One region of the Streptomyces sp. NPDC090127 genome, then DNA from elsewhere that is predicted to be linked to it. Evidence: riboswitches for the same ligand, from Rfam matches in the RefSeq annotation. Region 1 holds a riboswitch; the other holds the start of a gene.

Region 1 (14,673 bases):
CCAAGGCCACGCGCGGTCACATGGGTCTGCGCGCGGCCACCGACGACGTGAAGGCGTGGAAGCGGGTCAACTCCGCCAACAACGCGGCCAACCAGCCCAAGCTGTCGGTCACCTACAACTACCGGCCCTCGGACGGCACCGACCGGCAGGCCGGCGCGCCGTTCCGGTCGTACGCCGGTGTGTGGGCGGTCAACAGCACCACCCCCGTCCTGCGTGACACCTTCACCGACCCGGACCGCGACAAGGTCAACGGCACGTTCCAGGTCTACGACGCCGCGACCGACACGCCCGTCACCACTCCGTCCGGGGAGGGGCTGCTCGTCTCCGACTTCGTGGACTCGGGCAAGCCGGCCTCGGTGACGGTCCCGGCCGGGCAGCTGCGGGACGGCCGGACGTACAAGTTCCGTACGAACGCCTACGACGGCACGCACTACAACCTCGGCTGGTCGCCGTGGACCCAGTTCGTCGTCGACACCACCGCCCCCGGCGCGCCGCAGAGCGTCACCTCGGCCACCTACCCGGAGAACTGGGGCGGCGGCGGTGCCGGCGTCACGGGTGAGTTCGACGTCACGACCGGTGCGCCGGACGCCTACGAGGTGCGGTACCGCCTCGACCCGTACTCCGACGACGCGGACGACGCCGGCTGGACCTCGGTGAACACCACCTCGGGGACGCTCGCGGCCAGGTCCCTGACCGCCGTGGCAGCCGTGGACGCCTCCTACGCGGTGACCCCCGCGGCGGACGGCAACCACGTGGCCCAGACCCGTACCGTCGACCGCGCCGGCAACGTCGGCCCGATCAGGGACTACGGATTCACCGCGGGAAACCGCGACTACAACCGCGCCCAGAAGATCGACATCAAGCTCCCGGCCAACGACACCAGCTCGCAGCAGCCGGACCCCTCCGATCCTCCGAAGCCGGCCTGGGACGGCTGGAAGCAGGGGAGCCAGGCCCGTACCTTCACGACCGGCGAGGACACCCAGGTCACGGTCGTCCCGAAGGACCAGGCCTCCGAGGCCTTCACCCGCAAGGCCGCGCAGCAGCTCAGGGCCCGTGCCGGCTCGCTGCCGGCGCCGATCGTCAAGGACTCCTGGTGCCAGCCCAGTCTGTTCGGTGAGGCGCAGAAGTCGCTGATGACCCGCACGCAGGCCTGCGTCTTCTTCGACCTGTCGTTCACCGCGGAGAGCAAGCTCGTGGACGGCGTCGTGCCCGTGAAGTACCAGGCCAACTTCGAGGTGCACTTCCAGGTCAAGACCGACGCCCACGGCGACGCCATCAAGACCTGGGTGCAGATCAACCCGGTCTTCAACAACTTCCCCGGCGACGAGCGCGCGGTGGTGATGGGCGCCGGCAACCCCGGTGCCTGGTTCGACTCGATGTGCGTGAGCGACGGCTGCAACTCCGGCGGCGACAGCGCGCGGCAGAACATCGACTTCTACGGTGACCTCACCTGGAAGGGAGGCATGAACGGCAACGACCCGGTCGACACCCACATGGCCACCGGTACGGCCGACCACAAGTGGAACGGCGCGGTGGACAACGCCGCCGGCACCACCGACGGGGACCAGTCGAAGAGCATGCTGGTGTCCTTCAACGGCCGCCCGGTCACCGAGGTGGAGCCCCCGCCGGGCCTGAACGGCAGGAAGGGCGAATGGCGGGACGACTACGCGTCCTGGCAGTCCCCGCAGCTGCTCGTGACCTGCGACAAGGTCGCCTCCTACGGCGCCCCGGGCTGTGTGCTGCCGCAGTACGCCCCGACGTACGTGTTCAACACCGCCGCCTACCCGGAGGCGGCCGCGCACGCCTGGCTGATCCAGAACAAGTCGAAGGTCACGGGCCTCGGCCAGAGCTGGGCCGCTCCGCTCGAGTACCTGCCGCCGGCGGCGCGGAACAAGAAGGGCTACGACTCCCAGAAGAGCCGGGACGCCATGTGCACCCGCTACAAGGGCCCGAAGGCGGGAGGCACCGGATGGGTGCCGCGCAAGACGTTCCTGCCCCACCCGAAGACGGCGCTGCACCATGCGGGACCGCACATCGACGAGGTCAACTGCGACGAGTTCCCGTTCGCCTCGACGTACCAGTCCGCCGGTATGAAGAGTGTCGACGGAGGCAAGAACGAGGCGCCGGGCGGCGGGGCCGACTGCATGCAGACCGTGTCCGCCACGGCGGACGACGGCAGCATCCACTTCCTCGACGACACCCGGTACGACGCTCCGACGTTCACCGAGAACTGCGGCCGGTCCTCGATGTCCGGCGACGTCAACCAGGGCTCGATGCGGCCGTTCGGCGACTTCGCGCGGCAGATGCGGCTCCTGGACGAGCAGGGCTACTTCCTGGACCCGGGCAACGCCTGGTTCAAGGGCTGTGACACCTCGAAGGCCGAGCTCGTCTGCACCATGGCGAAGCCGTAGGGGCGATCCCGTAAGCAAGCCGTGAGCCGGCCGTGAGCGAGGCCGCAGTCCGGCCGGCACGACCGAAGCAGGCCCCGCCCCCGATGTCCGAGGGCGGGGCCCCGCCCGTCTGGGGCCCCGGCCCCGCCCTCCGGGCGGACGACGCTCCTTTCGAATCGCGCCCTAGCGCACGGGCCGCCAGTCGGCGAACGTCTCGTCGAGTCGCGGACTGTCCGGGTCGTCCCAGACGAGGCATCCGTACACGACCCCGGGCACGCCGGAGCCCATCAGACCGGCCGGGCCCTCGGTCAGCATGCGGTTGACGGACTCCAGATAGGCGGCGATCGACGGATAGAGCGGCTGCTCCATGAAGAGGCCCTCGTAGCTGGTCCACCGGCCGAGGCCGTCCTCCGACAGGTACAGGCCGACGTCGGTCGCCTCGGTGTGGTTGCCGAAGGGGGCGGCCCACCGCGCGCCCTCCCACCAGTCCTTGCCCTGGTGGTCGAAGCCGGCGAGCCGGGGCCGGATCGACTGCCCAGGGGTGAGCAGCACCCCGTGCGGCAGGAAGGCGCCGGTGGCGACCTCGCCCTCTTCGTCGTACTCCTCGAGGTCGAGCTGGCGGACCCCTCCCGCCACGGACCAGAGCGCGACCAGCTCGGGCGGGAAGCCGAACCCGCAGGAGTTCCTGAGCCGGTCCTCCGCCTCCTCGATCTCGGCGCGGGAGGCCGGCGGGAGGATCGAGGCGTGCGAGGTGGGGGCGTGCACGCGCAGCCATGCGGTCAACTGCTGCCAGGCGGTGGCCGTCCGCTCCATGAGTTCGGTGTCCATGACCTCGACCCTACGCAATGATCGGGAGACGTGACCTTGGCTGCCGCAGGCTCGATACTGCCGTAGGCCCTACCGCCAGGCTCTCGAGGAGAAACGCATGAAAATGCTGATCAACGTTCCGGAGACCGTCGTCGCCGACGCGCTGCGGGGCATGGCCGCCGCCCATCCCGAGCTGACCGTCGACGTCGAGAACCGTGTCGTGTTCCGGCGGGACGCGCCCGTCGCGGGGAAGGTGGCGCTGGTGTCCGGGGGCGGGTCCGGGCACGAGCCGTTGCACGGGGGGTTCGTGGGGCCCGGGATGCTCGCGGCCGCGTGCCCCGGGGAGGTCTTCACCTCGCCGGTGCCCGACCAGATGGTGCGGGCCGCCGCCGCGGTCGACAGTGGCGCCGGGGTGCTGTTCGTCGTCAAGAACTACACCGGCGACGTGCTCAACTTCGAGATGGCCGCCGAGCTCGCCGAGGACGAGGGCATCCAGGTCGCCACGGTGCTGGTGAACGACGACGTGGCGGTGACGGACAGTCTGTACACGGCCGGGCGGCGCGGAACCGGGGCGACGCTCTTCGTGGAGAAGATCGCGGGCGCCGCGGCCGAGGAGGGTGCGCCGCTGGAGCGGGTGGAGGCGATCGCACGGCGGGTGAACGAGCGGTCGCGGAGCTTCGGCGTGGCGCTGAGCGCCTGCACCACCCCCGCCAAGGGCAGCCCCACGTTCGAACTGCCGGACGGCGAGCTTGAGTTGGGCGTCGGGATCCATGGCGAGCCGGGACGGGAACGGCGGCCGATGATGACGTCGCGCGAGATCGCGGACTTCGCCGTCGACGCCGTACTGGAGGACCTGCGGCCGTCCGGCCCGGTCCTCGCCCTGGTGAACGGGATGGGGGCCACCCCGCTCCTCGAACTGTACGGATTCAACGCCGAGGTGCAGCGGGTGCTGGCCGAGCGCCGGGTGCCCGTCGCCCGCACACTGGTGGGCAACTACGTCACCTCGCTCGACATGGCGGGCTGCTCGGTGACGCTCTGTGAGGCCGACGAGGAACTGCTGCGGTTCTGGGACGCGCCCGTGCAGACGGCCGCGCTGCGCTGGGGCCGGTGAGAGAGGGATGACCGAAGTGAACGATCTCGACGCCGCGTTCTTCCGCCGCTGGCTCGACGCGGCGGCGGCCGCCGTCGACCGTGAGGCCGAACACCTCACCGAGCTCGACTCGGCGATCGGCGACGCCGACCACGGCGCCAACCTGAAGCGCGGTTTCGCGGCCGTGACGGAGGTGCTCGACAAGGAGCCGCCCGGCACGCCGGGAGCCGTACTCGCCGCCGCCGGACGGCAGTTGATCTCCACCGTCGGCGGCGCCTCCGGTCCGCTGTACGGGACGCTGCTGCGCCGCACCGGCAAGGCGCTCGGCGAGGCGGAGTCGGTGACGCGGGAGGAGTTGGCGGCGGCGCTGACCGCCGGGGTCACCGCCGTCGGGCAGCTCGGCGGGGCCCAGGTGGGTGACGCGACGATGCTGGACGCGCTCGTGCCGGCGGCCGAGGCGCTCGGCGACTCCTTCGCCGCGGCCCGGGACGCGGCCGAGCGCGGCGCCCTCGCGACCGTACCGCTCCAGGCGCGCAAGGGCAGGGCCAGCTATCTCGGCGAGCGCTCCGTCGGTCACCAGGACCCCGGGGCGACCTCGTCGGCGTTGCTGATCGCCGCGCTCGCCGAGGTGGCCGCCGCATGACCGGTCGGGTGGGGATCGTGCTGGTCTCGCACAGCGCCGCCGTGGCCGACTCGGTCGCCGCGCTCGCCCGGGGGCTCGCGGGTGGCGGCTCGACCGCGCCGGTGGCCGCCGCCGGCGGCCTGCCCGACGGGGCTCTCGGCACCAGCTCCGAGCGGATCGTCGAGGCGGCGCGGGCGGTCGACGGGGGCGCCGGGGTGGCCCTCCTCGTCGACCTGGGAAGCGCCGTCCTCACCGTCAAGGCGCTCCTCGCCGAGGGCGACGAGCTGCCGGAGGGGGCTCGGCTCGTGGACGCCCCCTTCGTGGAGGGCGCCGTCGCCGCGCTCGTGACGGCGAGCGCGGGCGGTGACCTCGACGCGGTGTCGGCCGCGGCGGCGGAGGCGTACACGTACCGGAAGGAGTGAGCGGGCACGGGCGCACGCAGAAGAGCGCCGGACGGGGCGCGAGTGGTCCCGCGGCGTGAGCGGGGGGCGCGCGGGAGACCCGTCACACACCGTCCCGAAGCGCACCCGTGTTGTGATGCACCTGGTCAACCCACTAATGTCACAGCGCCTTGGTGTACGGGAAACCGGTGCGGTACCGGTGCGGCCCTCGCCACTGTGATCGGGAAGTCCGGCTCCATCCCTCCGGGGAAGCCACTGGACCACCGCGGAACCGCCGCGGTGGTGTGGGAAGGCGGAGCCGCGGCGGCATGACCCGTCAGCCAGGAGACCGGCCAAGGTGCGTTGTCCATCCACGAGGTGCTGGAGAGGGTCTCCCAACCATGCATATAGCCGAGGGGTATCTGCCCCCTGTGCACGCGGCCGCCTGGGGCGTCGCGTCCGCTCCCTTCGTCGTCCACGGCGTCCGCGCGCTGACCCGCGAGGTCAAGGCCAACCCCGAGTCCACGCTTCTGCTCGGTGCGTCCGGCGCGTTCACGTTCGTTCTGTCCGCGCTCAAGATCCCGTCGGTGACGGGCAGTTGCTCGCATCCGACCGGCACCGGCCTGGGCGCGATCCTGTTCCGCCCGCCGGTGATGGCGGTCCTGGGCACGATCACCCTGCTGTTCCAGGCGTTGCTGCTCGCCCACGGCGGGCTCACCACGCTCGGCGCCAACGTCTTCTCGATGGCGATCGTCGGGCCGTGGGCCGGATTCGGCACGTACTGGCTGCTGCGCCGGTTCGATGTGCCGCTGATGGTGAGCGTGTTCTTCGGCGCGTTCGTCGCGGATCTGTCGACGTACTGCGTGACCAGCGTCCAGCTCGCGCTGGCCTTCCCCGACCCGGGCAGCGGTGTGCCCGGGGCGCTGGCGAAGTTCGGTTCCATCTTCGCGGTGACGCAGCTGCCGCTCGCCGTCAGCGAGGGGCTGCTGACGGTGCTCGTGATGCGGCTGCTCACGCAGTCCAGCAAGGGGGACCTGACCCGGCTCGGGGTCCTGCTCCCGTCCCGCACGAAGGCCGACGCCGTGGAGGTGAGCGCCCGATGAGCCGGAACGCCAAGATCAACACCCTGCTTCTGCTCGTCGTCGCGGCGCTGGCGGTGCTTCCGCTGGTGCTGGGGCTCGGTGACCACAAGGAGGAGCCGTTCACCGGGGCCGACGCCGAGGCGGAGGCAGCGATCACGGAGATCGCCCCCGACTACGAGCCGTGGTTCAGCCCGCTCTACGAGCCCGCCTCCGGCGAGATCGAGTCGGCGCTCTTCGCCCTTCAGGCGGCGCTCGGCTCCGGGGTGCTGGCGTACTACTTCGGCGTGCACAGGGGCCGCAGGCAGGGCGAGGCCCGGGCCGAGGCGAAGGCGCTGCGGTCGGCGTCCAGCGACGCGTGAGCGCCGGTGCTGCCGATCGACGCGGCGGCGCACAGCAGTCGCTGGCGCCGCCGTCATCCGTGTGAGAAGGCCGTCCTCGGCTTCGGCCTGACGCTGTGCGCGGTCTGTCTGCCGCCGTGGCCCGGTGCCGTCCTGGTCGCGGCGGCCACCTTGAGCGTTCTCCTCGGTCCGGCGGGGGTGCCGGGGCGTCAGCTGTGGCGCGCGTTCCGCATCCCGTTGGGCTTCTGTGTGACCGGGGCGATCCCGCTTCTCTTCGAGGTGGGCGGGGCGCGGGGTCTGGTCGTGCTCGCCGAGGACGGTCCGCTGCACGCGGGTGAGCTGCTGCTGCGCACCTCTTCGGCGTCGCTGGGGGTGCTGCTGTTCGCCTTCACCACGCCTGTCTCGGACGTGCTGCCACGGCTGGTGCGGGCGGGGGTGCCGGCGCCCGTGGTGGACGTGGCGCTGGTGATGTACCGGATCAGCTTTCTGCTTCTGGATGCGATATCCAAAATCCGACAGGCGCAGGCGGCCCGGCTGGGGCTGACCACGCGGGCGGCGACCTGGCGGTCGCTCGCCGGGCTCGGTGCGACGGCGTTCGTCCGCGCCTTCGACCGGGCACAGCGCCTGCAGACCGGGCTCGCCGGGCGGGGTTACGACGGGACGCTGCGGGTCCTGGTGCCCGAGGCCTCGGTGTCGGGCCGGTTCCTCGCCTCGACGGCCGGTCTGCTGGCCGGGCTCGTCGCCCTCACTCTCGTACTGGAAAGGTCGCTGCCGTGAGTCCCGCACCCCCTGTCGTGGAACTGGTGAAGGCCACCTTCGCCTACGAGGACGGGCCGGTGGTCCTCGACGGCATCGACCTCGCCGTGCCGGAGGGCCGTGCACTGGCCCTGCTCGGCCGCAACGGCGGCGGCAAGACGACGCTGCTGCGGCTGCTGAGCGGGGGCCTGCGCTGCGGCAGCGGCGCGCTCCGGCTCGACGGCGCGGAGGTGTCGTACGGCCGGAAGGGGCTGACGCGGCTGCGGACGACCGTGCAGCTGGTCGTCCAGGACCCGGACGACCAGCTCTTCGCCGCCTCGGTCGGACAGGACGTGTCGTTCGGGCCGATGAACCTGGGGCTGCCGGAGGAGGAGGTACGGCTCCGGGTGCGCGAGGCGCTCGAGGCGCTGGACATCGTCGCCCTGGAGGACCGGCCGACGCATCTGCTGTCGTACGGGCAGCGCAAGCGGGCCGCGCTCGCGGGCGCCGTGGCGATGCGCCCCCGGGTCCTGATCATGGACGAGCCGACGGCGGGGCTCGATCCGCACGGGCAGGAGCGGCTCCTGGAGGTGCTCGGCCGGCTGCGGGAGGCCGGCACGACGATCGTCATGGCGACCCACGACGTCGACCTGGCGTTGCGCTGGGCGGACGAGGCCGCCGTCCTCACCCCCGACGGGTTGCGCACGGGGCCGGTCGAGGAGCTGCTCGGCGACGACTCCCTGCTCGACGCGGCGCGCCTGCGCCGCCCCTGGGGCACGGCGGTGACCCGCCTGCTGCGCGCCCACGGCCTCCTCGGCCCGGACGCACGCGGACCGCGCACGGCGGAGGACCTGGCGGCGTGGACCGCCGTTACCCCCTAGGAGGGCTGGGGAGGTCCGTAGCCCGGCTGGTCGGTCCGCTCCCAGGCAGGTCCGTCGTCGGTTCGCAACGTCGCGCAGATCACCCCGGGACCGTTATGCAACTTGTTGCACAACGGTCCCGGGGTCGTCTACAACAGTCATGACGATCCTGCGCGAGGAGGCGCCCCCCCATGACCTCGACCCCGTACCCGCACCTGCTGAGCCCGCTCGACCTCGGGTTCACCACTCTTCCCAACCGGGTGCTCATGGGTTCCATGCACGTCGGTCTCGAAGAGACCGAGAACGGGTTCGCGCGCATGGCCGCCTTCTACGCCGAGCGCGCCCGCGGTGGCGTCGGCCTCATCGTGACCGGCGGCATCGCGCCCAACGAGGCCGGCCGCCCCTGGGAGGGCGGTGCCAAGCTGACCACCGAGGAGGAGGTCGCCGAGCACCGGCACATCACCGACGCCGTGCACGCCGAGGGCGGGCGGATCGCGATGCAGATCCTGCACTTCGGCCGGTACGCCTACCACCCCGGGCTCGTCGCCCCCAGCGCGATCCAGGCACCGATCAGCCCCTTCGTACCCAACGAGCTGACCGACGCCGAGGTCGAGCAGACCGTCGAGGACTACGCCCGCTGCGCGGAGCTCGCCAAGGCCGCCGGGTACGACGGTGTCGAGGTCATGGGCTCCGAGGGCTACCTCATCAACGAGTTCATCGCGGCGGCCACCAACCACCGCACCGACCGCTGGGGCGGCGGCTACGCCAACCGGGTCCGCTTCCCGCTGGAGATCGTCCGCCGGATCCGCGAGCAGGTCGGCGAGGACTTCATCGTCGTCTACCGGCTGTCGATGCTGGACCTGGTGCCGGGCGGCTCGACGCTGGAGGAGGTCGTCTCCCTCGCCAAGGAGATCGAGGCCGCCGGCGCGACCATCATCAACACCGGCATCGGCTGGCACGAGGCGCGCATCCCGACCATCGCGACCTCCGTCCCGCGTGGCGCCTACACCTGGGTCACCAAGAAGCTGATGGGCTCGGTGTCCATCCCCCTCGTCACCGGCAACCGCGTCAACACCCCCGAGGTCGCCGAACAGGTCCTCGCCGAGGGCCGCGCCGACATGGTCTCCATGGCCCGCCCCTTCCTGGCCGACCCCGACTTCGTCGCCAAGGCCGCCGCGGACCGCGCCGACACCATCAACACCTGCATCGGCTGCAACCAGGCCTGCCTGGACCACACCTTCAGCCTGAAGATCACCTCCTGCCTGGTGAACCCGCGCGCCTGCCACGAGACCGAACTGGTCCTCTCCCCCACCCGGCTCGCCAGGAGGATCGCCGTCGTCGGCGCGGGCCCGGCCGGTCTCGCCTTCTCCGTCTCCGCCGCCGAACGCGGCCACTCGGTCACGCTGTTCGACGCGGCCGGCGAGATCGGCGGCCAGCTGAACGTCGCCAAGCGCGTACCGGGCAAGGAGGAGTTCGACGAGACGCTCCGCTACTTCCGTACGCAGCTCGACGCGCGCGGGGTCGAGGTCCGGCTGAACACCCCGGTCGCGGCGGACGACCTGGACGGCTACGACGAGGTCGTCGTCGCCACCGGGGTCACCCCGCGCATCCCGGAGATCGAGGGCGTCGACCACCCGAGCGTCGTCAGCTACCTCGACGTCCTGCGCGACGGCGCGCCGGTCGGCGAGCGCGTCGCGATCCTCGGCGCGGGCGGCATCGGCTTCGACGTCGCCGAGTTCCTCACGGACGGCGGCGAGGGCGCGAGCCTGGACCCGGAGACGTACTTCAAGCAGTGGGGCGTGGACACCTCGTACGAGACGCGCGGCGGGCTGCGCGCCCCGGAGCGGCCCCGGCCGCCGCGCCAGGTCCACCTGATCCAGCGCAAGACCACCAAGGTCGGCGCCGGCCTCGGCAAGACCACCGGCTGGATCCACCGCGCGGAGATGAAGCACCGGGGCGTCACGATGGTCGCGGGCGCGTCGTACGAGCGGATCGACGACGAGGGTCTGCACCTGACGATCGACGGCGAGCCGCAGACGGTCCCGGTCGACACGATCGTCCTGTGCACCGGCCAGGAGCCGCGCCGCGGCCTCTACGAGGAGCTGATCGCGGCCGGCCGCACGGCCCACCTCATCGGCGGCGCCGACGTCGCGGCCGAACTGGACGCCAAGCGCGCCATCGACCAGGGGACGCGGCTCGCCGCCTCCCTGTGATCGTGTCGGCACCCCGAGCCTAGGATGCGCGCATGTCCCTCCCGCACGCGATCCTCACGGCGCTGCTCGAGAAGCCGTCCTCCGGTCTTGAGCTGACGCGCCGCTTCGACCGGTCGATCGGCTACTTCTGGTCGGCCACGCACCAGCAGATCTATCGCGAGCTGGGCAAGCTGGAGCAGGCGGGGCACATCCGCGCCCTGCCCGCTCCGGTGCCGGCGCGCGGCCAGAAGAAGGAGTACGAGGTACTCCCCGCGGGCCGCACCGCGCTGTTCGACTGGGTCGCCCGCACCGAGGACCCCAAACCGCTCCGCTCCTCCCTGCTGCTGCGCATCCGCGCGGCGGCGGTCGTCGGCGCGCCCGGGATGCGCGAGGAGCTGCGCCGCCACCTCGCCCTGCACCAGCGCCAGTTGGACGAGTATCGGACGATCGAGGAACGCGACTTCCCGTCCGAGCGCCGCGCATCCGAACCGGACCGGCTCCGCCATCTCGTCCTGCGCGGCGGAATCGACCTGGAGCGGTTCTGGGTGGAATGGCTGACCCACGCCCTCGCGGAACTGGAGCGCTGAGCCGGAACCGGCCGGGGCGCGGGCGTCGTGGGCCGTGAGAGGTGGATACTGGGAAGGGCCGTAGATCCACTTCGTCGAAAGGGCGCGGATGACCGACGAGTTGGGGCGCCGCAGGACACGTCATGCGGTTGTCGTCGGGGGAAGCCTCGCGGGCCTGTTGGCCGCGCGGGTGCTCAGTGAGCACGCCGAGAAGGTCACGGTCGTCGAGCGCGACCGAGTGCCGGAGGGACCGGACGCACGACCGGGAACTCCGCAGTCCCGGCACGTGCATGTGCTGCTGCCCTCCGGTCAGCAGGCGCTCGACGCGCTGCTGCCCGGGTTCATGAGCGAGCTGCGCGAGCTCGGCGCGCCCCGGGTGGGGATGCCCGAGGACATGGTGCAGTGGCAGAACGGGCGGTGGTTCAGTCGCCATCCGGCCTCCGTGCACCTCTTCACCGGGCCCCGGGCGCAGTTGGAGTGGCTGGTGCGGCGGCGGGTCCTCGCCGATCCCCGTATCCGGTTCGTGGAGGGCACCGAGACCGTCGGTCTGCTGGGGGACGCCTCGCGGGTGCGCGGTGTCCTGGTACGCGAGCGGGGCGCGGGGAAGGAGCGGGAGAGCCGGAGCCTCGCGGCCGATCTGGTCGTCGACGCCTCGGGCCGTGGCACGCACGCGCCGGACTGGCTCGCGGCGATCGGCGCGGAGGCCCCGCACGAGGAGACGATCGACACCGGTCTCGGCTACGCGACCCGGGTGTACCGCGCCGCCGAGGACCCGGGCATGGACGCGCTGGGCTTCAACATCGTCCCCAACCCCGAGCAGGTGTACGGCGGTGTGGCGCTGCCCCTCGGGGACGGGCGCCATCTGGTCACCCTCTCCGGGCTCCGGGGCGATCTGCCGCCCACCGACGAGGAGGGGTTCGAGGCGTTCGCGGCGAAGCTTCCGCACCCCGTCCTGAGCGAGTGGATCGCCAGGGCCACGCCGGAGTCCTCGGTGCACGGCTTCCGGCGGACGGCGAACGTACGCCGCCGCTACGACCGTCCGGGCCGTCGACCGGCCGGCTTCCTCGCCACCGGCGACGCGCTGTGTGCCTTCAACCCGATCTACGGTCAGGGCATGGCGGTCGCCGCGATGAGTGCGGTGGCCCTGGGCGCGGCCCTCGCCGACCCGAGGCGGACGCCGACCACGCGGGCCGTGCAGAAGGCGCTGCTGGACGCGTCGAAGCAGGCCTGGGACATCTCGGCCGGCGCCGACCGGAAGATGCCGGGTGCGACGGGCACCGCGATCACCCGGCGGGCGGTGGACGCGCCGGTGGGCTGGTATCTGAGCCGGGTCCAGCAGCGATCGGCCGGAGGCCGGCTGGTGGGCGCCGCGTTCCGTTCCGTGCTGACTCTCTCGGCGCCGATGACCGCGCTGTTCGCCCCTCCGGTGGCCCGGGCCGTCCTCTTCGGACCGGTCCCCGAGTCACCGGCGGAGCCGCCGATGCGACGCAGCAGGGGGTAGGGGCAGGGGCCCAGAGGGGAGGGGGCCCGGGGGTACGCGGGCCCAGGGGTACGGGGCCCAGAAGGTGGGGGCCCAGGGGCACGGGGGCCTAGCGGTACGGGGGCCCGGGGGCACCGGGCCGGGCGGCCGTGGGCGGTCAGACGCCCGGGGCCGCCGTGACCACGCCCGCGGCGATCGCCGCGGCCAGGGCCGCGTAGTCGTCGGCGTTCTGGTCCGTGTAGCGGATCGCGAAGTCGGCGACGGCGCGATCGAAGACGTCCGAGGAGCCGAGGTACGCGGCGATGGCGATGCGGTCGCCGGATCGGGCGTGGGCGCGGGCCAGGGCGCGGCCGCAGAGCGCCGCGTACACGCGGAGCATCGACGGGGACATGGTCCCCACCTCGGCCGAGCCCTTCATGTCGCGCAGCTGCCGCCAGTAGAAGTGACGTTTCTCCGGCCCGGTCATCCAGCCGAGGAAGATGTCGCCCGCGGCCTGCGTCAGGCGCTGCCCCCGGACGACCCGCTGCCCCTGGTGCCCGTAGACGCTCGGCGGCAGGTACGCCTCCAGGACCGAGCGGCCGGCCTCCTTGATCTGGAGGATCAGCGGGTCGCCGTCGTCCCGGCCCTCCAGGAGGAGGATGAAGCAGCGCGTGCCGACGCTCCCGACGCCGACGACCTTTCGGGCGGCGTCGACGTAGTGGTACCGGTCGAGGAGGTGGCGGCGCTCCTCGGAGAGGGAGCTGCGGTAGTCGCTGAAGACCTTGCCGAAGGTGACGCGGTCGAGGTCGGTGGCCCGCTCCAGGAGCGGGGGGTCGTCGACGATGCGGCGCGTGCCGCTGTCGTCGAGGGCTGTGAGTTTGCCGAAGGCCTGGAGGCTCGTGCGGCGGCGGGCGCGGGTGAGACGGCTCTCGAAGGTCGCGCGGCGCCCCCGGCGTACCAGCGGAGCCAGGTCGTCGGCGTCGATCCGCTCGTACCAGACGGCGAGCTCGCCGAGGCCGGCGAGACGGCGCATGTGCGTGCGGTACGCCTCGCCGACGACGAGGGCGGCGCGGTGGGCCTTGGCCTTGCCGGCACCGTTCTCGAGGGCGGCGACGGCCACGCTGGCGGCGAGCCGCTTCACGTCCCATTCGAAGGGGCCCGGCAGGGTCTCGTCGAAGTCGTTCACGTCGAAGAGGAGCGACCGTTCGGGTGAGGCGTAGACGCCGAAGTTGAGCAGATGGGCGTCGCCGCAGAGCTGGACGACGAGTCCCGTGTGGCCTTGCGGGGCGAGGTCGGCCGCCATGACGGCGGCGGCGCCGCGAAGGAAGGCGAACGGCGAGGCCGCCATCCTGCCGTAGCGGATCGGGACCAGGTCGGGCACCCGGTCGACGGACTGCCGTTCCAGCACGCTCAGGGGGTCAGGGCGCTGCGAGGAGGGTATCCAGCGGCCGTGGGAGGACCGCGGCACGTGTTTGCGTGCCGCTCTGCCCGCCTCGGCCCGCGCCGCCGGTGTCGTCATCCGGCCTCACCCGCCTTTTCCGCAGCTGCTTCCGGTTGAGACTCATTACAAGGTCAGACGGGGCGGCCCGCACCCCGGGAGGCCCGGCTTTCGGCCAGTCCCGTCGCCACCCCTTCCTTAATGGTTTAGACCAATGATAGGAATTGATCACCCCTGCGGACCAGACTGTCACGCTGAGCAAAGAGAGGGGTTGGACATGACTGAACCCGAACCCGAGCAGCCCGAGGCCGTCCCGCTCTATCTGCGGGTCGCCGCGGCCCTCCGGAGCGACCTCGCCGAACGGCACATCGTCCCCGGCAGCCGCCTTCCGTCCGAGCGCTCGCTCGCACACCGCTACCACGTCAACCGGCAGACCGTGCGCAGCGCGCTCCACCTGCTGCGCGAGGAACGTCTCGTCGTCACCGACCGCAGAGGCACCTTCGCGGCGGGCACCGAACACGAGCCGCGGGAGCCCGCCCTGACGGCCCGCCGGCAACTCTTCCCCGGCGGCACCGACGCCGCCGACGCCCTCGTGCGCGCCTCGCTCACCTGGGAGGCGCCGCCCGCCGGGATGACCGCCCGGCTGGGACTCGTACCGGGCGAACCCACCCTCGTCCACCGGCATGTCGTCCTGTCCCCCGGCGGGGCCCCGAT
Region 2 (14,673 bases), on a different contig from region 1:
GGCCCGACTTCCCGACGGGCTCAACACGGCGGGTTGTTCGAAGGCGGGCAACCAGTCAGGCCACCTGAGCCGCTCGGTCACGCCGTCGGGAACGTCGAGAAGGCATGCCAGCAGGGACTGGCTCTCCTCGTTGGGTGTGGTGCCGTTCTCCCAGCGCCAGACGCGGTTGCGATCGATGCCGCTGCGCAGGCCGCGCGCTTGGGCCTGGGCGCGCAGGAGACGGGCGAGGTCGGCCATGGACCAGTGACGCTGTCGGCGCAGATGCGCCAGCGGATGCCGGTCCAGCTCCATGCCGCCCCCCGGTGTCGGTGCCCATGCCTTCCCTTCCACCATGCCTCAACCGGTCGCTCTGCGTGCCCAGTTCGCCTGGGTCGGGCACACACCGGACACACAGCCGTCCCCTGGGACGCCTGCGCCGCCGGTGCTCTCCTGGGCAGTGCCATGCCGTGCAACTCCTGCACGGAGCTGTCGAGAAGGGCTGTCCTGCGTGAACACTATGAATCGCTTCGCTGATCTGTCCGGTGCCACCGTGACGGTGACTGGCGGGTTCGGGCTCGTCGGCAGCCGCATCGTGCACAAGCTCCGAGCCGTCGGGGCACATCCGCTCGCCGTGGGCCGGCTGGACGCCTACGGATCCTCCACCTGCTCGTCCGTGTTCAACGTCTCTCCCAGAGACCGAGATGTGATCGCGGGTGACATCACCGACGCCGCGCTGATGGACGACGTGATCTCGCACAGCGATTTCGTCATTCACGCCGCGGCCCTGGCCGATGTCGCCGAATGCACCCGCAACCCGGCATCGGCGCTTCGGGCCAACATCGACGGCACCCAGACCGTTCTGGATGCCGCGGTCCGGCACTCCAGCACCCTGAAGCGGCTTGTCTTCGTCTCCTCGGCCAGCGTCTACGGCCTTGGCACAGCTGCCGGGGGCGCCAGGGGCCGGTTCAGTGAGAGCGACCCGTCGAACCCCGGGTCGGTCTACGCCAACACCAAGGTGTGGGGTGAGCACCAGACCGCTCTGACCCTGGGCCGCGACATCGACTCGTACGCGATCGTGCGGTACTTCTCCGTCTATGGCGAGCCTCAGGTGGTCAAGGAGAACAGCCACAGCTGGGCGGTGGCGTGGTTCGCCATGCGGGCCGCGCTCGGTCTGCCGCTGCACCTCAACGGTGGTGGCCGTCAGATCCGCGACTTCATCCACGTCGACGATGTCGCGGATGCGACGCTACTGGCCGCCGTCACCGCGCACGCGCACCGCGCCACGGTCAACGTCGGCACCGGCCGAGCCACGTCCGTCCGCCAGGTCGCCGACCTGGTGCGCCGCCACTACCCCGGCGCCAGGATCACCGAAACACCACGGCCGCAGGGCGATCCGCTCGGCGGATGCGCCGACACGAGGATGATGCGGCAGCTGTTGGAATGGGAGCCGCAAGTGCGCGTCGAGGACGGCGTTCGGCGGTATACGGCCTGGCTGAGGAAGACCCCCGAGGCCATCCCGGCGTGGCTGTACGCCCAGGCCGGGGAGACAGCCGCGTGAGGCGTTCAGATCACCGGCGGGCGGCCCAGGCGGGCGAGGGTGAACACAGAGCGCCAGCGCATCGGACGACGGGGCCCACACGGCGTGCGCCAACCCTCGACGAACCCGCCGAACCATGCCCTGAGACCGGAGGGGCTGCGGGTGCGGACCACCGTGAGCGCCACCCACACCCCCAGATAGACCGGGACCAGTGCCATCGGCAGGTGCCGACGCGCCAGGTAGACCCGGTTGCGGGCGTTGACCTGATAGAAGAACGCGTGCCGGGCCGGGGATGTCGCAGGGTGTTGCAGCAACAACTGCGGCTCGTAGCGCACGTGCCAGTCGGCGTCGATCGCCCGCCATGCCATGTCGGTCTCCTCGTGCGCGAAGAAGAACGCCTCCGGCCAGTCGCCGATCTGAGCCAGCATCCTCGTGGACAGTACGTGCGCGCCCCCGAGGAACCCGGTCACCAGACCGCCGCGCATCGGGTCACCGGCCCGCAGCCTGGGCACGTGACGGCGCTGGGTCAGTCCGGTCTCGTCCGCGATGCGAAAGCCGACGACACCCAGCCTGTCGTCCGCCTCGAAGAGTGCCGCGATCGTGGCGAAGACGTCGTCGGCGACGAGGAGACCGTCGTCGTCCAGGTCCAGCACAAGGTCCATGTCCCGTAGGTGCTCCAAAGCCGCGTTGCGGCCGCCTGTCACCCCCAGGTTCTGCGCCAGCTGCACGGTCTGAACCCACGACGGCAGCTCCGGCAGTGCGCACCCGTTGGCGACCACGACGGTCCGCGCGGCCGGGGCCGTCTGCCGCTCGACGGACGCCAGCAGATCCGCCAGCTCCGTGGGCCGTGTGCCCATCGTCAGGATCGCCACGCCCAGCTTCACGCCCGCCCGCACCCCTCTGTCGTGTGTTGAAGGAAGCCATGCCCGAACTCACCCCGCAGCCACGTGCCAGCCTTCGAGAACTCGCCCAGGAGCGCCGACTGCCCGCCCACCAGCCGATGGACCACGTGACGCTGAGGTGGATCGAGAGCAACCGGCCGGCGAACTTCGACGCCGCGCCCAGCTTCCCACGGCCTGGTCAGATGCTCGTACCACCGGCATCCTGGTTCGCCCTTCCATCCCTGGCCGACACCAACCACGGCGTACGTCACAACGCCCGAGTCAGCCTGATCGCCGTGTTGCTCGCCGAGGAGTACGGCCTTGAAGGCGAGGACGTCGCGGCCGTGTGTGCCGCCGGGGCCGTCCACGACTGCCGGCGCCGCGATGACCGGGAGGACCCCGGACACGGGTGGCGCGCCGCTACCTGGTTCCTGCGTAACTCCGACGCCATCACCGGCGCACTCGACCGCCAGGTGTCGATGGCCGCGCTGTACCGGGCGGCGACGGCGATCGCTCTGCACGACGTGCCGTACGAGAGGTTCACCGGCCCGCAGCGGCGCGCCTACCGGGCTGCTCCGCACCTGGTGGACGTGCTCAAGGCAGCCGACTGCCTGGATCGCTACCGCCTGCCGCTCAGGCGGTGGTGGCCGGAGGTCTCCCGCCTGCGCCTCGCGCTGCCCGACTGGCTCCCAGCTGCCGCGTTCGCCCTCGTCGTGCGCAGCGAGCGGGCCCACCTCGAAGGCGCCACCCAAACCCTTGCACTCGTCACCGCCCGTCAGATGCTTACCCGCAGCCAGTAGAGGACCTGCCGTGGACACCGAACTCGACGACGCCCATACCGACTACACCAGAGCCACTACCCGACCGGTGCCCGTCTCTCTTGCCGAGAGCGAAGCCGACTGGCGCCACCGCCTGCGGTACGACACCCCCCAGGGCCGGCTGCTGACGGACAACGCCATGACGCAGACGCTGGTCGGCGGCGGAACCATCCATCTGATGCACACCACGACAGCACTGGACGCCATCCGGGCCAGCGGCCAGCTCTACGCCTCCTCCGGCTGTCTCCTGGCAGCCCTGTACTGCGTGCCGCTCACTCCCGAGGCCACCGGCCTGCGCCCGCACAACCTCGGTGCCTACTTGCTGGAGACCAAGCCGCACACTCGCAGCCTGGTCATCGAGCTCATCCCCGCCGCTCCGGTCCCGGCCATGGGTATCGACTATCTGCGCCTGGGCCGCATCCACCTGCGGACCTACCTGCACCACCGCAGTTTCCTCACCCATGCCGAGGACGCACGGTTGAGGCACACCGTGCTCCAGCAGATCCGAACGGTCGCACCGTTCCTGGACATTGCCTTGGCCAACGCCACGGGCATGCGGACGCCACCGGACGAGTTCGTCGATCGGCTCGCCGTCGCTGTGCGGGGGATGCCGTTCCTGGGCTACCTGTACTTCGAAGTCCTCTCGGAGTACCTGATGCTTCACTCCACAACGCTGGAGACCAGGACGTATGCCGAGACCGGCGAGATGAACAACCGCCTCTGCAAGAAGCTGGCGTTCTCGGCCGTCACCGGCATGGACAAGCTGTTCGACCTCTCCCGATTCCACCCCGGGCACGCCCGTCTGTGCGAGATCATCGCCGGCATCGACCCCAGATTGGCGCCCGGCGCAGCGATCTATGTGCGGGACCGTTTGGCGCACCTGTTCGCCGCCCTCGCTCTCGACCCTCGTCAGGACGCGATCGCCTTCAGCTTCCGCGGAGCGGACTTCGACGAGCTCACTGAGACCGCGCCGTCTCTCCTGGGCCAGGCGATCTTCCGTGAGATGCGGCTCCTCGACCGCTACCCCCATCTCTATCTCGCCTTCGAGCAGGCAAAGGCTCTGCGGACGTGGAGTTATTGGAACGAGAGGGGGATCGCGACGCCGTTCAACGGGTTCCTCCCCAAGGGCGAGATCGGGATCAATCCTGCCTATCCGGCAGCTGACTGCACGGTCTGGGTGGCGGAGTCCTGTGAGCGAGGCCTGCTGCACCCGGTCGAGCAGCTCGATGTCGCCTGCGTTCCTCGCCTGGCCGACCTCGGCATGACTGCCATGCGTAGGGACAACACCGGTAAAGCCGCCGGACATCCGACCGCCGTGCCCTTCACCGCCGGCCTGTAGTCAGCGGCGCCAACGGCATCTGCTCGCCGACCCTCGCCGCCGGTGTCCCCGGGCTGCCAGCCCACGACTACACCCCCGCGACCGTCAGACCGGTCGCTGCAAAGGAGCGTCAACACAATGGACCCCATCCATCGCGTCTGTGCACTACTGCGCGCACGAGCAAGGAGAGAAGGCCTGATGTCAGCGACAGCGGCGCCGGGCTCTGCGGCTCGCTCTGCAGGGAATCCCAGTACGGCCGCATCTGATTCCCGCGTGGTGGTCGCGTGATGGATCAGGACAAGCCGGTGATGGTGGTACGCCGCTGGCGGCAGACTGCCGGCTCTGTAGGGCGGGCACGCGCCGAGTTGCGTACAGCGTTGGCGAATTGGGGCATGGAAGGCATCGAGGATGACGCATTGCTGGTCCTCTCCGAGCTGCTGACCAACGCGGTACGGCACGGGCGCGTGCCGGGCCGAGAGGTCGAGACCCGGTACATTCCCTCGCCCGACGGCCTTCGGATCGAGGTGCACGATGCTTCGGGGGCACGCCCCTCGATGGCGCTGCACGGTGAGGATGCCACGAGGGGTCGGGGGCTTCCCGTGGTCGACGTCTTGGCGGCGCGGTGGGGCGTGACTCCCAGGATCGGCGCAGGCAAGCTCGTGTGGGCCGAGCTGGCAGCCGAGGCTCCGCAGGGCGACGCGAGGGAGTTCGCGGACTACCCGCGATGAGCATCGACGGACCCATGGCCGCCCCGGTCGTCTCCGCGTACGAGTGAGACGACCGGGGGTTCGGATCGGCGGTTTCGCAAGGGGCGAGGGGTGGGGCCTCTCACACCTCCGGGTAGCGGCGCGGTGTCCAGGTGAGCGTGCGGCCGTCCGGGCGTTCCACCGCGCGGGTCTGCGACGAGCCGATCAGCAGCAGCGTGCGCATGTCGACCTCGCTCGGTTCCAGGGTCTTCAGCGTCACCACCCGGACCGACTGCTCCGGGCCGCCGACGTCCCGCGCCACGACCACCGGGGTCTCGGGCGAGCGGAGTTCGAGCAGCAGGTCGCGGGCGGCCGCCACCTGGTGCGTGCGGGACTTCGAGCCCGGGTTGTAGAGGGCCAGGACCAGGTCCGCCTCCGTCGCCGCGCGCAGCCGGGCCGCGATGACCTCCCAGGGCTTCAGGCGGTCGGAGAGGGAGATCGTGGCGTAGTCGTGGCCGAGGGGGGCGCCCGCCGCGGCCGCCGCCGCGTTCGCGGCCGTCACGCCCGGCAGGACCCGTACGGGCACGTCCGCGTACCGCTCCTCCGACGCCACCTCCAGGACCGCCGTCGCCATCGCGAAGACGCCCGGGTCGCCACCCGACACGACCGCGACCCGGCGCCCGCGCCGCGCGAGGTCGAGGGCGAACTCGGCGCGCTCGGACTCGACCTTGTTGTCCGAGCCGTGCCGCCGCTGGTCGGGGCGGAGGGCCGGCACCCGGTCGAGGTACGTGGTGTAGCCGACGAGGTCGTCGGCGTTGACGAGCGCGCCGCGCGACTCCGGCGTCAGCCAGGGCGCCCCCGCCGGGCCGGTGCCGACGACGACGACCTCGCCCCGCTCGCGGGACTCCGGCGCCACGGCGTCGACCCGGGAGGGCAGCACGGCCACCGAGAAGTACGGGACCGTCTCCGGGTCCACGTCCGCCAGGAGCTCCGTCCGCTCGCCCGCCATGAACGCCCGCTCCACGTACCGCGCGTCCTCCAGGCGGCCCGCGCGCTCCAGGGCGCGGCGCACGGTCGGGAACGTACGGCCCAGCTTCATCACGACCGCCGAGTCCGTGCCCGCCAGCCGGGCCGTCAGCTCGTCCTCCGGCAGCGTGCCCGGGACGATCGTCAGAACCTCCTCCGCCTCGCACAGCGGCTCCCCGAGCCGGGCGGCCGCCGCGCTGACCGAGGTGACACCGGGGATGACGGTGGTGTCGTACCGGTGCGCGAGCCGCTTGTGCATGTGCTGGTACGAGCCGTAGAAGAGCGGGTCGCCCTCGGCGAGCACGGCGACGGTGCGGCCGGCGTCCAGGTGGGCGGCGAGGCGGGCGGCCGCCTCCTCGTAGAAGTCGTCGAGCGCGCCCCGGTAGCCGCCGGGGTGGTCCGTGGTCTCCACCGTGAGCGGGTACATCAGCCGCTCCTCGATGTGGTCGGCGCGCAGGTGCTCGGCCGCGATCGAGCGGGCGATGGAACGGCCGTGGCGTGCCGAGTGGTACGCGATCACGTCGGCGGCGGCGATGGCCTTCACGGCCGCGAGCGTCAGCAGCTCCGGGTCGCCGGGCCCGAGGCCGACGCCGTACAGCTTGCCGGTCGGGTGCGCGCTCATGCCTGGATCTCCGCTTCGTGGGCGAGGGCGTTGATCGCGGCGGCGGTCATGGCGCTGCCGCCGCGCCGGCCGCGGACGACGAGGTAGTCGAGGCCGAGCTGCTGGGCGGCCAGGGCGTCCTTGGACTCGGCGGCGCCGATGAAGCCGACCGGTATGCCGACGACGGCCGCCGGGCGCGGCGCCCCCTTGGCGATCATCTCCAGGAGGTGGAAGAGCGCGGTCGGCGCGTTGCCGATGGCGACGACGGAGCCTTCGAGGCGGTCGCGCCAGAGTTCGAGGGCGGCGGCGCTGCGGGTGGTGCCGAGCTCGGCGGCGAGCGCGGGCACGGCGGGGTCGGAGAGCGTGCAGACCACGTCGTTGTCGGCGGGCAGCCGCTTGCGGGTGACACCGCTGGCGACCATCTGCGCGTCGCACAGGATCGGCGCGCCGGCGCGCAGGGCCGCGCGGGCGCGGGAGACGACCTGCGGGGAGTGGGCGAGGTCGCGGACGAGGTCGGTCATGCCGCAGGCGTGGATCATGCGGACCGCGACCGTGGCGACGTCGGCGGGCAGGGCGGCGAGATCCGCCTCGGCGCGGATCGTGGCAAAGGACTGGCGGTAGATCTCCGCGCCGTCCTTCTCGTAGTCGAACATCCTGGTGCTCTCGCTCATCTCGTGGTTGCTGAGGGGGTGCGGGCCGCCGCGACGGCGTCGGGGAGGTCGGTACGGGGGGTGGGCCGCCCGTCGACGAGGTAGGTGCCCTCGCCGGTGGCGACGACGTCGACCCAGGTCTCGGCCTGCGGGTGGCCGCACCGGCGCTCGCAGCCGGAGAAGTGGACGGGGAGGGCGACGGGGAGACCGCCGGGGGCGTCGGCGTGGCCCGGGGTGGCGTCGGTGTGGCCCGGGGTGGCGTCGTGCTCCGGGGCGCCGCCGTGGCCCGGGGTGGCGTCGGCGCGGACGTCGGCGAGGGACTTCGCGCAGCCGGGACGGCCGGTGCAGGCGCCGACGCCCGCCCAGGGGGAGCGGGGGTCGGTGATCAGGCCGTACGTGTCGAGGACGGCGAGCCGCTCCCGTGCGGCCGCCCGGTCGGCGAAGCCGGTGACGACGACCCCACGCCAGGGGGTGAGCCGCAGCTCCCCGTGGGACGCCGCCGCGTTCGCCGGGTTGTCCACTCTCTTCGCGCTGTCCGCTTTCTCCGTGCCGTCCGCGTTCTCCCCGCCCGCCGCGCTCTCCGCCAGCGCGCGCAGGTGTGCGGCCGTGAGGCGGCCGAGGGGGGTCAGGACGTGGAGGGCGTGCTCGCCGAGCAGGCCGGGGGCCGGCGGGGGTGCCGCGGTCCGCGGAGGCGTGGGTGCCGGTACGGGCTCCGCCGGTACGCCGGCCGCCGCGAGCGCCTCGGCCAGGCCCGGTACGTGTTCCCCGGGCAGCTCCCGGACCCGCCAGGCGCCGTTTCCCGCGGCGTGGGCGGCGTCGAGGAAGGCACCGGCCGCGGCGAGCGCGGCCCGGGGCGCGTCCACCGGGGCGACCGCGAAGACCTGGTCGCCCACCCGGAGCCGTACGGACGTCTCTCCTGCGACCAACGTCACATCGCCGCCGAGCCCGGCGACGTCCCCGCGCCCGTCGTCCAGGACGAAGAGGAACCGACCGGACAGGGCCGCCGTCCACTCCCGCCCACAGAGCAGCGCGTCCAGTTCCCGGGCCCACAACTGCACGTCACCGCAGCCGAGTCCGTCCAGCCCGGCCGTCGGTGAGGCCACCACGTTCCGGATCCGCTCATGGGTCGCGGAGGGCAGCAGCCCGGCGTCCGCGAGCACCTCCGCCAGCTCCGCCCCGCACCCCTCGCCGAGGCCGCGCAGCTCCACGTTCCCGCGTGAGGTGACGCTGATCCGGCCGTCCCCCAGGCCCTCCGCGACGGAGGCCAGGACCTGTGCCTGACGTACCGTCAACAACCCTGCGGGCAGCCGCAGTCGAGCCAGGCGGCCGTCGTCCGCGGAGTGCAGCCGAAGCGCCCCGGGGCAGGCGTCGCCACGGTCCCGTACGGGCGGTTCGCCCGGCAGGGGTGAGGTGGGTGGGGTGGGCGGCATGGCGGCGAGCATACCGACGTCACCAGCGGTCCCCGCCAGGCCCGGAGGACGCACGATCTACTATTCGGATCGGCATGGGGTCCCAGGACCCCGGGGAGGAAGCCCGGTGAGATTCCGGCGCGGTCCCGCCACTGTGAGCCAGGTCCCGCGAGGGGCCGGGTGAGTCAGGAACTCCTGCCGTCCACACGACCACCCGGGGCGCGGACAACCCCGAGGAAGGCCTGCGCACGCATGCGAATTCTGTTGCTGTCGCACTCCGACACCGACCTGCTCAGCGCCCGCGCGGCCGGGGGTCCGGTCGACTACCGGTTCGCCAACCCCTCCCGCCTCGCCCTGGACGACCTGCCGGGGCTGCTCGACGGCGCCGACCTCGTCCTCGTCCGCCTCCTCGGCGGGCTGCGGGCCTGGGAGGACGGGCTCGACGCGCTGCGCGCCACCGGGAAGCCGCTCGTCGTGCTCTCCGGCGAGCAGGCGCCCGACGCCCAGCTCATGGAGACCTCCACCGTCCCCGTCGGCGTCGCCACCGAGGCCCACGCCTACCTGGCGCACGGCGGCCCGGCCAACCTGGAGCAGCTGGCCCGGTTCCTCTCCGACACCGTGCTGCTCACCGGCCACGGCTTCGAGGCCCCGGCCGCCGCGCCCACCTGGGGTCCCCTGGAGCGCACCGCGCGCACGGAGACCGGTCCGACGGTGGCCGTGCTCTACTACCGCGCCCACCACATGAGCGGGAACACCGCCTTCGTCGACTCCCTCTGCGAGGCGATCGAGGACGCCGGCGCCCGCGCCCTGCCGCTGTACGTCGCCTCCCTGCGGGCCCCCGAGCCCGAGCTGATCGAGACGCTCAAGGGCGCCGACTCCGTCGTCACCACCGTCCTCGCGGCCGGCGGCACCACGCCCGCCGACGCCCAGGCCGGCGGGGACGAGGAGGCCTGGGACGCGGGCGCGCTCGCCGCCCTCGACGTACCTATCCTGCAGGCACTCTGCCTCACCGGCTCCCGGGCGGCCTGGGAGGAGAACGACGAGGGGCTCTCCCCGCTGGACGCCGCCAGCCAGGTCGCCGTCCCCGAGTTCGACGGCCGGCTGATCACCGTCCCGTTCTCCTTCAAGGAGATCGACGAGGACGGCCTCCCGGCGTACGTCGCCGACACCGAGCGCGCCGCCCGGGTCGCCGGGATCGCCGTGCGTCACGCCCGGCTGCGGCACATCCCGAACGCCGAGAAGAAGCTCGCGCTCGTCCTCTCCGCGTACCCGACGAAGCACTCCCGGATCGGCAACGCGGTCGGCCTGGACACCCCCGCCTCCGCCGTCGCCCTGCTCAGGCGGCTGATCGTCGAGGGGTACGACTTCGGGCCCGAGGACGAGATCCCCGGCCTGGTCTCCGGCGACGGCGACGAGCTGATCTACGCCCTGATCGAGGCCGGCGGCCACGACCAGGACTGGCTGACCGAGGAGCAGCTCGCCCGCAATCCGGTCCGCATCCCGGCGGCCGACTACAAGCGCTGGTACGCGACCCTGCCGCAGGAGCTGCGCGAGGGCGTCGAGCGGCACTGGGGCCCGCCGCCCGGCGAGATGTTCCTCGACCGCTCCCGCAATCCGGAGGGCGACATCGTCCTCGCGGCCCTGCGGCGCGGGAACCTGCTGATCCTCATCCAGCCGCCGCGCGGCTTCGGCGAGAACCCGATCGCGATCTACCACGACCCCGATCTCCCGCCGTCCCACCACTACTTGGCCGCCTACCGTTGGATCGCGGCGCGCGCCGAGGACGGCGGCTTCGGCGCGGACGCGATGGTCCACCTGGGCAAGCACGGCAACCTGGAGTGGCTGCCGGGCAAGAACGCGGGCCTGTCGGCCGCGTGCGGCCCGGACGCGGCGCTCGGCGACCTGCCGCTGGTCTACCCGTTCCTCGTCAACGACCCGGGCGAGGGCACGCAGGCCAAGCGGCGCGTGCACGCGACCCTCGTCGACCACCTGGTGCCGCCGATGGCCCGCGCCGACTCCTACGGCGACATCGCGCGCCTGGAGCAACTGCTCGACGAGTACGCGCAGATCTCGTCCATGGACCCCGCCAAGCTGCCCGCGATCCGGGCGCAGATCTGGACCCTGATCCAGGCGGCGAAGCTCGACCACGACCTGGGGATGGCGGACCGCCCCGAGGACGACGGCTTCGACGACTTCCTGCTGCACGTCGACGGCTGGCTCTGCGAGGTCAAGGACGCGCAGATCAGGGACGGTCTGCACGTGCTCGGCGGGGCGCCGCAGGGCGAGGCGCGGGTCAACCTGGTCCTGTCGATCCTGCGCGCCCGGCAGATCTGGGGCGGTACGCAGGCCCTGCCGGGGCTGCGCGAGGCGCTGGGCCTGGACGAGTCGGCCGCGACCCGGACGACCGCCGACGAGGCGGAGGCCACGGCGCGCGAGCTGGTGGAGGCGATGGAGGCGGCCGGCTGGTCCGTGGACGCGGTCCCGGCGGTCGCCGCCGCGTACGGCCCGGACGTCCGGGCCGTCCTGCGGTTCGCCTGCGAACAGGTCGTCCCGCGCCTCGCCGCCACCACCGACGAACTCACCCACGCCGTCCACGCGTTGAACGGCGGCTTCGTCCCGGCGGGCCCGTCCGGATCGCCCCTTCGTGGCCTGGTCAACGTGCTGCCGACGGGCCGGAACTTCTACTCCGTCGACCCCAAGGCCGTCCCCTCCCGCCTCGCGTGGGAGACCGGGCAGGCGCTCGCCGACTCGCTCCTGGAGCGCTACCGCTCCGACAACGGCGCGTGGCCGACGTCCGTCGGGCTCTCCCTCTGGGGTACGAGCGCGATGCGCACGGCCGGCGACGACGTGGCCGAAGCCCTCGCCCTGCTGGGCATCCGCCCCACCTGGGACGACGCCTCGCGCCGCGTGAACGGCCTGGAGGCGGTCCCGCTCGCCGAGCTGGGGCGGCCGCGCGTCGACGTCACGCTGCGCATCTCGGGCTTCTTCCGGGACGCGTTTCCGCACGTCATCGGGCTCCTCGACGACGCCGTACGGCTGGCGGCCGGGCTCGACGAGCCGGCCGAGGACAACTACGTACGGGCGCACGCGCAGGCCGATCTGGCCGAGCACGGCGACGAGCGGCGGGCGACCACCCGGATCTTCGGCTCGCGGCCGGGCACGTACGGCGCGGGCATCCTCCAGCTGATCGACTCGCGCGACTGGCGGACGGACGCGGATCTCGCCGAGGTCTACACGGTCTGGGGCGGCTACGCCTACGGCCGCGGTCTCGAAGGCCGCCCGGCGCGCACCGAGATGGAGACCGCGTACAAGCGGATCGCGGTGGCCGCGAAGAACACGGACACCCGCGAGCACGACATCGCCGACTCGGACGACTACTTCCAGTACCACGGCGGCATGGTGGCGACCGTCCGCGCGCTCACGGGGACGGCGCCCGAGGCGTACATCGGCGACTCGACCCGCCCGGAGACGGTCCGCACCCGGACGCTGGTCGAGGAGACCTCGCGGGTCTTCCGGGCCCGGGTGGTCAACCCGAAGTGGATCGAGGCGATGCGCCGCCACGGCTACAAGGGCGCGTTCGAGCTGGCGGCGACGGTCGACTACCTCTTCGGCTACGACGCGACGACGGGCGTGGTCGCCGACTGGATGTACGACAAGCTCACCGAGACGTACGTCCTCGACCCGGAGAACCAGGCCTTCCTGAAGGAGGCCAACCCCTGGGCCCTGCACGGCATCGCGGAGCGCCTCCTGGAGGCCGAGTCGCGCGGCATGTGGGAGAAGCCGGACCCGCGGACCCTGGCCGCCCTGCGCCAGGTCTTCCTGGAGACCGAGGGCGACCTGGAGGGCGACGACTAGTCCTGTCGTTCGGATCTCGCCGGGCTCGCGGGCTGGTCCACGGAACTGGCCCTGGGGGGTCTCTTGTGGATCATGCCGGGCTCGCGGACGCGGCGATCGGGGCCAGTTCGAGGCGGCGGCCCCGGAAGCCGGCGCGGACGCGGCGGTCGTGGGTGACGATCACCAGCGTGCCGGGGTAGTGGGCGAGGGCGGCCTCCATCTCCTCCACCAGGCCGGGGGCGAGGTGGTTGGTCGGCTCGTCGAGGAGGAGCAGGTCCGCCGGGCGGGTGACCAGGCGGGCCAGTTCCAGCTTCCGGCGCCGGCCGGTCGACAACTCCCTGACAGGAACGGCCAGATCGGCCGCCGCGAAGAGGCCGAGGCGCAGGAGTTCCTCTTCGCGGCCCTCGCCGAAGGCCTTCGCCACCGTGCGGGGGTCGTCCGCCGGGCCGACGTCCTGGCGGAGCATGCCGACCCTGGGCGGCGCCGTCACCGTACCGTCGTCCGGGGCCAGTTCACCCGCCAGGACCTTCAGAAGCGTTGTCTTCCCGGCGCCGTTCGGGCCGGTCACCAGAAGGCGTTCGCCAGGTGCCAGGTGCAGGGAGTCGAGGCGCAGCCGCCCCTCCACCCGTACGTCGGTCAGGGCGACCGCCCCCGCCGCGCGGCCCTCGACGGCGGCCGTGAACCGGAGCGGTTCCGGGGGTGCGGGCACCGGGTGTTCGGTGAGTCGGCGGAGCCTCTCCCGGGCGGCCCTGATGCGACTCATCGCGCCGTGCGCCCGCGACCGGGCCCGGAAGGCGCCCGCCCCGCTGAAGGACGCCGGGGCCTTGCGCGGGATGGCGGTGAAGCGGTCGATGTTCGTGTCGGCGAGGGTCCTGCACCGGTCGAGCTCGGTGCGGTACTCCTCGTACTTCCGTTCCCGCCGGGCCCGTTCGGCGGCGCGGCCGGTGAGGTAGCCGGCGTAGCCGTCGCCGTACCTGCGGACGGTGTGCTGCGCGCCGTCGACCTCCAGGACGGTGGTGGTGACCCGGTCGAGGAACGTGCGGTCGTGGGTGACGGCGACGACTGTTCCCCGGTGGGCGCGCAGCCGCTCCTCCAGCCAGCCGACGGCCTCGTCGTCGAGGTCGTTGGTCGGCTCGTCGAGCAGGAGGAGTTCGGGGTCGCAGGCGAGGGTCGCGGCGAGCGCGAGGCGGGAGCGCCGGCCGCCGGAGAGGGTGGCGAGCGGCTGGTCGCGCCGCAGCGGTTCGCGGTCGCCGAGGTGCCGCAGGGTCGTCTCGACCCGTCGGTCGGCGTCCCGCCCGCCGCGTGCCTCGTACGCGGCGAGGAGCGCGGCGTACCCGTCGAGGTCCCCGGTGGTGGCGAGGGTCGCCTCGGCGTCGCGGATCGCCCGTTCCAGCCTCCGTACGTCGGCGAGCGCGAGGTCGACGGCGTCGCCGACGGTCGCCGTGCCGGGGAGGTCCAGGGTCTGGGCGAGGTGGCCGACGCCGCCGGGGGCGTCCACGGCGACGGTGCCGTTGTCGGGGCGCTCCAGGCCGGCGAGGAGGCGCAGGAGGGTGGACTTCCCGGCGCCGTTGTCGCCCACCACACCGACGCGCTCGCCGGACCGCACGGTGAGGGAGACGCGGTCGAGGACCAGCCGGTCGTCGTGGCGCCGTGTGACGTCGGTGAGTTGGACACGGAACAAGAGGGGGTCTCCATTCGTCGGGGACGGGGCAGCGGCTCACTTCGAACCCAACGAGACGTCTCGTCTCGTTGGGTTCGACTGTAGGGCGCCGGGAGTGCTGCCGCAAGACGTTTCGTCTCGCCAGGGGGTGCGATGAGTTTCGGCGGCGCCGGCCGTCTACCCCTTGACCGTGCGAGACCCGAGGAGAAGACCATGGCCGAGAACGACGCCCGCATCGCCACCCACACGCTGGACGGGACCGGCGCCACCCTGC

The links. Region 1 has a riboswitch for cobalamin ahead of ACIPPS_RS13240 (energy-coupling factor ABC transporter permease). Riboswitches for the same ligand answer to the same signal wherever they lie in the genome.
Region 2: another riboswitch for cobalamin. It lies ahead of cobN (cobaltochelatase subunit CobN); the one in region 1 lies ahead of ACIPPS_RS13240 (energy-coupling factor ABC transporter permease).

Annotation. Positions count from the first base shown of each region.
Region 1 is NZ_JBIVDE010000003.1:479,191-493,863, forward strand. It holds gene ACIPPS_RS13215 (DNRLRE domain-containing protein) at 1-2,411, shown strand, start outside; gene ACIPPS_RS13220 (hypothetical protein) at 2,574-3,218, opposite strand; gene dhaK (dihydroxyacetone kinase subunit DhaK) at 3,316-4,308, shown strand; gene dhaL (dihydroxyacetone kinase subunit DhaL) at 4,316-4,930, shown strand; gene ACIPPS_RS13235 (PTS-dependent dihydroxyacetone kinase phosphotransferase subunit DhaM) at 4,927-5,331, shown strand; cobalamin riboswitch at 5,437-5,662, shown strand; gene ACIPPS_RS13240 (energy-coupling factor ABC transporter permease) at 5,691-6,392, shown strand; gene ACIPPS_RS13245 (energy-coupling factor ABC transporter substrate-binding protein) at 6,389-6,730, shown strand; gene cbiQ (cobalt ECF transporter T component CbiQ) at 6,737-7,486, shown strand; gene ACIPPS_RS13255 (ATP-binding cassette domain-containing protein) at 7,483-8,325, shown strand; gene ACIPPS_RS13260 (FAD-dependent oxidoreductase) at 8,496-10,517, shown strand; gene ACIPPS_RS13265 (PadR family transcriptional regulator) at 10,550-11,083, shown strand; gene ACIPPS_RS13270 (FAD-dependent oxidoreductase) at 11,172-12,563, shown strand; gene ACIPPS_RS13275 (DUF2252 domain-containing protein) at 12,700-14,040, opposite strand; gene ACIPPS_RS13280 (GntR family transcriptional regulator) at 14,237-14,673, shown strand, end outside.
Region 2 is NZ_JBIVDE010000005.1:398,125-412,797, forward strand. It holds gene ACIPPS_RS20695 (helix-turn-helix domain-containing protein) at 1-291, opposite strand, end outside; gene ACIPPS_RS20700 (NAD-dependent epimerase/dehydratase family protein) at 497-1,537, shown strand; gene ACIPPS_RS20705 (glycosyltransferase family 2 protein) at 1,543-2,373, opposite strand; gene ACIPPS_RS20710 (hypothetical protein) at 2,439-3,197, shown strand; gene ACIPPS_RS20715 (hypothetical protein) at 3,208-4,554, shown strand; gene ACIPPS_RS20720 (ATP-binding protein) at 4,821-5,261, shown strand; gene ACIPPS_RS20725 (precorrin-2 C(20)-methyltransferase) at 5,362-6,867, opposite strand; gene ACIPPS_RS20730 (precorrin-8X methylmutase) at 6,864-7,517, opposite strand; gene ACIPPS_RS20735 (cobalamin biosynthesis protein CobG) at 7,514-8,938, opposite strand; cobalamin riboswitch at 8,982-9,121, shown strand; gene cobN (cobaltochelatase subunit CobN) at 9,158-12,760, shown strand; gene abc-f (ribosomal protection-like ABC-F family protein) at 12,831-14,420, opposite strand; gene ACIPPS_RS20750 (alpha/beta fold hydrolase) at 14,613-14,673, shown strand, end outside.